Regions from separate parts of the Latilactobacillus sp. genome, predicted to be linked through region 2. Evidence: predicted binding sites of a transcription regulator. Region 2 holds the regulator's gene; the other holds the start of a gene.

Region 1 (3,417 bases), on a different contig from region 2:
TCGCAAAGGTCAATGGTGTCACAAATTCGGTGGCAGCCTGCGTCATTGCCACGCGGACAATTGCCCCATTTTTAATCAACTGACGCACTAAACTAGCGACCTTGTACACCGCAATCCCACCGGTTACGTAAACCGTAACGTGTTTGTTTTCTAAACTCACCATTTTAAAAACCTCCTTTAAATAAAAAAACCGCCTCTTAATTTAGACATCCCACGATGAATAAACTAAAAATGCGGTTCGCTAATTATTCTTATTCGCCATCTTTTTGAGAAAGCTTATCCATTTTTTCAGCATCTTTTTCAAGCATCAATGAATCAGGATCAATGGTTACATTGCCAGCAGCAATTTCTTCCATTGCCATCCCTACGGTTTTAGGTGATTTGTATTCTGATAACATTTTCAAATCGCCAGCTTCGATTTGATGTGCTCGCTTGCTTGCTAAAACGGCTAATGAATAGCGTGAGTTAACATTTTCTAGTAACTTATCAATTGAAGGATATACAATCATTTTATTATTCCCCTATCATTTTCTTATATTGATCAATCACACGTGGTACTCGTAAGTGTTCACTCTCAATAATCTTTTCAATCCGTTGAACGGCGTTTGGAATTTCATCATTGACAACAGCGTAATCATAATTTTCCATCATCCGAATTTCATCGGCTGCTTTTTGCATGCGCTTATCAATCGTTGCTTGATCGTCAGTGCCACGTTTTTGGATTCGATTACGTAATTCCAATAAATCAGGCGGTGTTAAAAAGATAAACACGCCATCTGGACACTTCTCACGAACCTGCATCGCACCTTGGACTTCGATTTCTAATAAGACATCGCGGCCTGATTCTAAGGTTTGATTGACATACTTCATCGGTGTGCCGTAATAATTATCAACATACTGTGCATACTCTAGCATACCATCATTTGCAATTTCTTGCTCGAATTCTTCTTTGCTCACAAAATAGTAGTCAACACCATCTTGTTCGCCTGGTCTTGGCTTTCTAGTCGTCATCGAAACTGAATAGTGAAAATCACGAAATTCATCTTCTAGCATTGCTTGACGGACAGTTCCTTTACCAACCCCTGATGGGCCAGATAAAACGATCAACATTCCTCGATTGGACATCTACGTAATTCCCTCTTCTTTTATAAAATAGTTAAGTTCTATTTTATCACTAGATGACTGCCAATTACAAGTCTACTTTAGGTTCATCTCATTTAATATTGTTTGCAATTGTGCAACTTCCTCATTGGTGAGCGTGATGCCCTTGCCCATCTTCGCATGATCGGGTGCCCAGTCCCGTAAATCAAACTTAGGTGCGCGACCATTCCAAGCAATTAAGTTCAATTCTTTCTTCCAGCCCGCCTTATCTTCACTAATGACCCCAATTTCAGCCATTATTTTGTAGTTGATATCACTCATAAAATCACCCTTTCTCATCGTTTAATCTATTATACACGAAAAAAATTTAAATTTGCGCTTGCAGATTAGAACGTTTGTTCGTATAATAGAAATACAAACAAATGTTCGGAGGACAACACGTTATGGAAATCAAACAATCAGCAGTAGTCGGCTTTAGTCATGAATTGGTGAAACGGTATCAACGCTTTTTCGAACTCGATGATGCCCAAGAATTAATCAAACAACCCCAGATGCAACCTAGCCAAATTCAACTTTATATGATGCAAGCTTTTGATCGCCATTACCGTTTGGCTATCCAATTTAACGTGGCCGAGCACATCGAACAAGTCAATGGGCGCTTGATTAAGCAACTCGACGAACAAACTTACTTGTTAAAAGAAAATCACTCTAATCTTTATAAAATCGTTACTTTAAATCAAATCCGCTACATCTCAAAAAATAACTAACAATAGACGATGACCGTTAAAGAAGGGGTTAGGACAACAAGTCCTAACCCCTTCTTTATTAAGCTTGTCTAATCTGTGCTTTAGCAGTTTCTGCGAGGTCCACTAATTCTTGGGCGTGTTCTAGCGTTAATTCCGTCACTTCTGTCCCCGCCAACATACGAGCCAGTTCAGCAACGCGTTTTTTACCGGTTACCTTTTGGATTGATGTTTCTGTGCGGTTTTGTTTAATTTGTTTTTGAATTTGGTATTGATGATCACTCATCGCCGCTACTTGTGGCAAATGCGTAATACAGAGGACTTGTGAATGTTGGGCAATTTCGCTAATTTTATTGGCGATTGCCTGTGCAACACGCCCACTGACCCCAGTATCAACTTCATCGAAAATAATGCTGGTAACGCCTTGTGATTCTGAGAAAATCGTTTTAAGCGCCAACATCAATCGGGATAATTCCCCACCAGAAGCAGTCTTGGCAAGCGGCCGTAGCTTCTCACCCGGATTAGGTTGAATATAAAATTCAACTTTATCCCGACCGCTGCGCATAAATTGCTGATTATCAACCATGGCAAATTCAACTTTGAAAACCGTTTTAGCCATGTAGAGCGCTTTGAGTTGTTGGTGAACAGCCTTTTCCAACTGTTGAGCAGCAGCTTGGCGTTTCTCAGAAAGAACGGCTGCTTCTTCCAGCAATTGGGCTTGTTGTTGTTCAAATTGTTGCTCTAATTCGCTTGCATTGGCTTCGGTGGCCTGCATTGCTTGCAATTCTTTGGTAATTTGCGCCCCATAAGCTAAGATTTCAGGAATTGAATCGCCATATTTATGTTCGAGATTATTGATTGTTTCTAAGCGCTGTTCAATTTCATCCAAGCGTGCTTCGTCCCATTCAAGATTATCGACTTCCCGACTAATATCACTACCGCTGTCTTGCAGTGTGTAATAGCCTGTTTGTAGATTATCAGCAATTCTTTTGAATTCAGGATCTAATTCCGCAATTTCTTGCATCTGATTCATCGCAATCGCGATTTGATCTAGCGCGTTGCCTTCTTCACCAGATAAAATGGCGCGACTAGCTTGCAAGGCCTGATTAATTCGTTGGAAGTTGCTGAGTTTCGCGCGTTCTTCGATTAACTTACTTTCTTCATCTGGTTGTAATTGCGCTGCGTCAATTTCATTAGTTTGAAATTTAAGCATATCAAGGCGTTGGGCCCATTCCTGCTCATTTTGTTGCTTCTTCTTCAATGCTTTTTCCGTTTGCCGGTAAGCCTGATAGGTTTCTTGATAGGCCGCCTTTGCACTCGCCAAAGCTGTGTGGGCAAACTCATCCAACAAGCCTAGATGGCGATCAGGATACATTAATTCTTGATGTTCGTTTTGACCGTGAATATCAACTAATGTTTCTCCAATCTTTTTAAGCGTCGCAGTGTTGACCAGATGGCCATTAACACGGCAAACATTATGCCCGTTTAATGCCAAATCACGTTGTAATAAAATGGTTTGATCATCGTGTTCAATCCCATATTCAGCTAAAAGCGCGGCAGTCGTGGCGTTTTC
Region 2 (3,417 bases):
GTGTCCATCTTCATAAAATGCCAGAACAAACGACTCCGCAATGTCCGTTCTAACTTGGCTGCGCCACCCCAGATACGAGTCCGCCAACCATAGCGAAAGAGATATTGTAAAATCGTGGCTGCTAATAAGACCCCAATCCACATTAATAAGACCGATGCCTTCAACTTTCGGGCAGCCATTAAATCAATTAACGTCCCAATCACTTTTGGTGGCACGATTTGCACAATTGCAACTAGGACTAAAAAAACAACCCCTAATATATAGCGGCGATATTCTTGTTTAAAATACCAGCCTAATTTCTTAAATATACCCATAAAATATCTCCGTCTTCAAAATTAGATAATCCTCATTATAGCAATCTTAGTTCAGTGGGACAATTATTTCTCTTCCAATAAAAAGAGGGTTCCATACAAAAATAAGTTTTTGTACGAAACGCCTCTTTAATTAAGTCATGTTTATTTTTTGCTACGTTTTTGTTGTGCTTTCATTGAGCTCATCATCTGGTTTAATTTCTTTTCAGATGGTTTTTGCCCCATTTGCATCATCATAGCTTTCAACATATCTTCATTAACTGGTGGATTTTCTTCGAAATATTTCTTCATGTAAGCACGTGCGCCGAAAAAGCCAGCAACTGCACCTAATAATGCCCCAATGACAAAAATTAATACGCCTATTCCAATATTCATATCTTATGCACCCCTTCCTCATTCAGTTCACTTAAATATTCTACACATTATTGCACTAAAAAGAAAGCGGAATTCCTAGATTAATCGTCACGTAAACCCTTTTCACGTTGGATGTCCTTCACTTTTTCAGGTGTGACTTCCTTACCTTCTTTATCATAAACTTGTAGCATCTCAACTTGTGAACGGAAACTAGAACGGAAATCCTTCAAATAAGCGTCCCGTAGTTCTTGACGTTCCATTGTTTCTTCGGGTGTTAACCCTTCTGCTTTTGCTTTATGTGCTAATTCGTTGATACGATCGAGTCGTTTTTGATCCATTGCCATCATCGGCCTCCAACTTTAAACTTTTATCCTATTTTGGACTAAAATGCTCAAAATGTCAAAAAATACGAACACTTGTTTGAAATTCACCTATAAATATGCTACTATATGCTTAATAGAACGAATGAGGTGCGCTTATGACTAAAACTGAATCCAAACAATTAGAGGTCTTACGTTTTATTCACGAACGTGTTCAAGACAAAGGTTACCCACCAACGGTCCGCGAGATTTGCGAAGCCGTTAATTTATCGTCCACTTCTACTGTCCATGGCCATTTAGCCCGACTTGAGAAGAAGGGCTTATTACAAAAGGATCCCACTAAGCCACGGGCGATCGAGTTAACGCCCGCTGGCCTAACGGCAATTGGGGCGACACCCCAGAAAATACCAGTATTAGGGGTGGTTACTGCCGGTGTGCCTATCTTAGCAGTTGAAGAAGCAACTGATTACTTCCCGCTTCCACCTAGTTTGCAAACCGAACAAGATTTGTTCATGCTAACAATTCGTGGTGAAAGTATGATTAATGCCGGTATCTTAGATGGCGACGAAGTTATCATTCGCAAGCAATCAACCGCCGATAATGGCGATATTGTCATTGCGATGACTGCCGAAGATGAAGCAACCTGCAAACGGTTCTTCAAAGAAGCAGATCACTATCGTCTCCAACCAGAAAACGATACGTTTGAACCAATCATTTTAAATGAAGTCAGCATTCTAGGGAAGGTCGTTGGCCTTTACCGAGATCGCATGTAATAAAAAAGAAGTTCGCTTAGGCGAACTTCTTTTTTTGTCTGTTTCTCTTTAACGTGCTTTCATCAACTACTTTCTGCACTTTGCTATATCAGTCAAATGTTCAAAAGCAACCTGTTGATGGCGCACTTCTTTATTAGTATTCCATTAATTTAAAAATATCATAGTCCTTAATCTTTTCGCGGCCGTTTAAGTCCTTCAATTCGATGAAGAAGGCTGTCCCAACAACGATGCCACCTAGTTCTTCAACCATTTTGATTGTTGCGGCAATTGTGCCACCGGTTGCTAATAAGTCATCTGTTACTAAGACTTTTTGGCCTGGTTTAACCGCGTCTTTATGCATATATAATGTTGATTTACCATATTCTAAACCATAGCTAGCTGAAACTGTTTCGCGTGGCAACTTGCCCTTCTTACGAGCAGGTGCAAACCCGACACCTAATTTGTAAGCAACCGGGCAGCCAACGATAAAGCCCCGGGCTTCAGGGCCAACGACCATTTCAACACCTTTATTCTTGGCGTATTCAACAATTTTATCCGTTGCTGCTGCGTATGCTTCACCATCGGACATCAAAGGTGAGATATCACGAAAAGTAACGCCAGCTTCCGGAAAATCCGGAACACTTGCGACATAATCTTTAAAGTTGATTGACATATATAATTCGCTCCTTAACTCTTTTAGCGATTTGCTACTGCTGGGAGAGTTGCTAGCCAGTCTTTCACCTCGGTAAAGGTTGAATAAACAAGCTGTTTTTCCATTTCAATTTTAGCTAATCGTTTTTGATAACTTGGTGCACTTTCCAGTGCATGCTTTTCAGGTTGTAACTCGGCCGTAATCAGACCACGTTCTATTCTAACAAATCCGAGGTCAAAAAACACCTGCAACATAAAAATCATTAACGGTAATTGTAATTTTAAATACGTTGCTAATTCTGCTAACCGCGCTTTTTCAATGTTTGGGTGCTTGCGTAAGTAGACTAAGAAGGTCGCAAACTGTTGTTTTGTCGGCATTCCTTCTAAGTAAGCAGAGTGTTTGGCATAAAAAATCAAGCTTAATTTAGCGGCCTGTTGTTGTTGATAAAATTGTTCAAAAGCAGTTAAATCAGCTGGTTCATCAACTACAATTAGCTCTTGGCTAGTAGCAACTTGTTCATCGGTAGCTAACAGCGCCTGACTCCCTGCCGGTAAATAAGACTGCAGTTGCTCGCGCATTTTATCATTGAAAAAGACGTAGTCGCCTGTTGATTGGAATAATTGCTTCGTCAGACGATTGCTACGTTGATCAAGTACGACTTGCCCACTTGTAGCAAGGTCTTTTACCATTAATTGCAACGTCGTCTGGCCACGCCAAGTATTCTCACTCAAACTCCCGACTAATTTCACATCTTCAGCGGCTGTTAAATCGGGCATCAAAGCCCCTTTATTGAAAGCTAAAACCGCTAATTGTTGTTGTTGATCAACCGCCATCATCTTCAAATGCTTCTGATCAGCACCGATTTGTTTGACATCGGCTAACTGGGGTGCACTAAGTTCAATTAACGGTTCTGGGTTATCACTGCCAAAAGGTGCCAGTTGTTGCAATGCTTGATATAAATCAGGCGTAATATCAGCTAACGTCAGCGCCAAATCAACTGGTAATGGTTGGCGTCCTGTTAAATCTAA

The links. Region 2 encodes LexA, which represses DNA repair genes until DNA is damaged. Its sites were predicted from a motif close to CNAACANNTGTTNG; they were not measured.
Region 1: a site for LexA is predicted at 1,517-1,530, ahead of NDN60_RS02420 (YdbC family protein). Genes of this name have one in related genera too.

What each region holds. Positions count from the first base shown of each region.
Region 1 is NZ_JAMQEX010000002.1:183,099-186,515, reverse strand. Features, by position in the region: gene coaBC (bifunctional phosphopantothenoylcysteine decarboxylase/phosphopantothenate--cysteine ligase CoaBC) at 1-163, opposite strand, end outside; gene rpoZ (DNA-directed RNA polymerase subunit omega) at 252-509, opposite strand; gene gmk (guanylate kinase) at 514-1,125, opposite strand; gene NDN60_RS02420 (YdbC family protein) at 1,198-1,422, opposite strand; gene NDN60_RS02415 (hypothetical protein) at 1,545-1,868, shown strand; gene recN (DNA repair protein RecN) at 1,927-3,417, opposite strand, start outside.
Region 2 is NZ_JAMQEX010000015.1:25,086-28,502, reverse strand. Features, by position in the region: gene NDN60_RS07885 (ABC transporter ATP-binding protein) at 1-314, opposite strand, end outside; gene NDN60_RS07880 (YneF family protein) at 456-686, opposite strand; gene NDN60_RS07875 (DUF896 domain-containing protein) at 767-1,009, opposite strand; gene lexA (transcriptional repressor LexA) at 1,144-1,758, shown strand; gene NDN60_RS07865 (adenine phosphoribosyltransferase) at 1,892-2,410, opposite strand; gene recJ (single-stranded-DNA-specific exonuclease RecJ) at 2,434-3,417, opposite strand, start outside.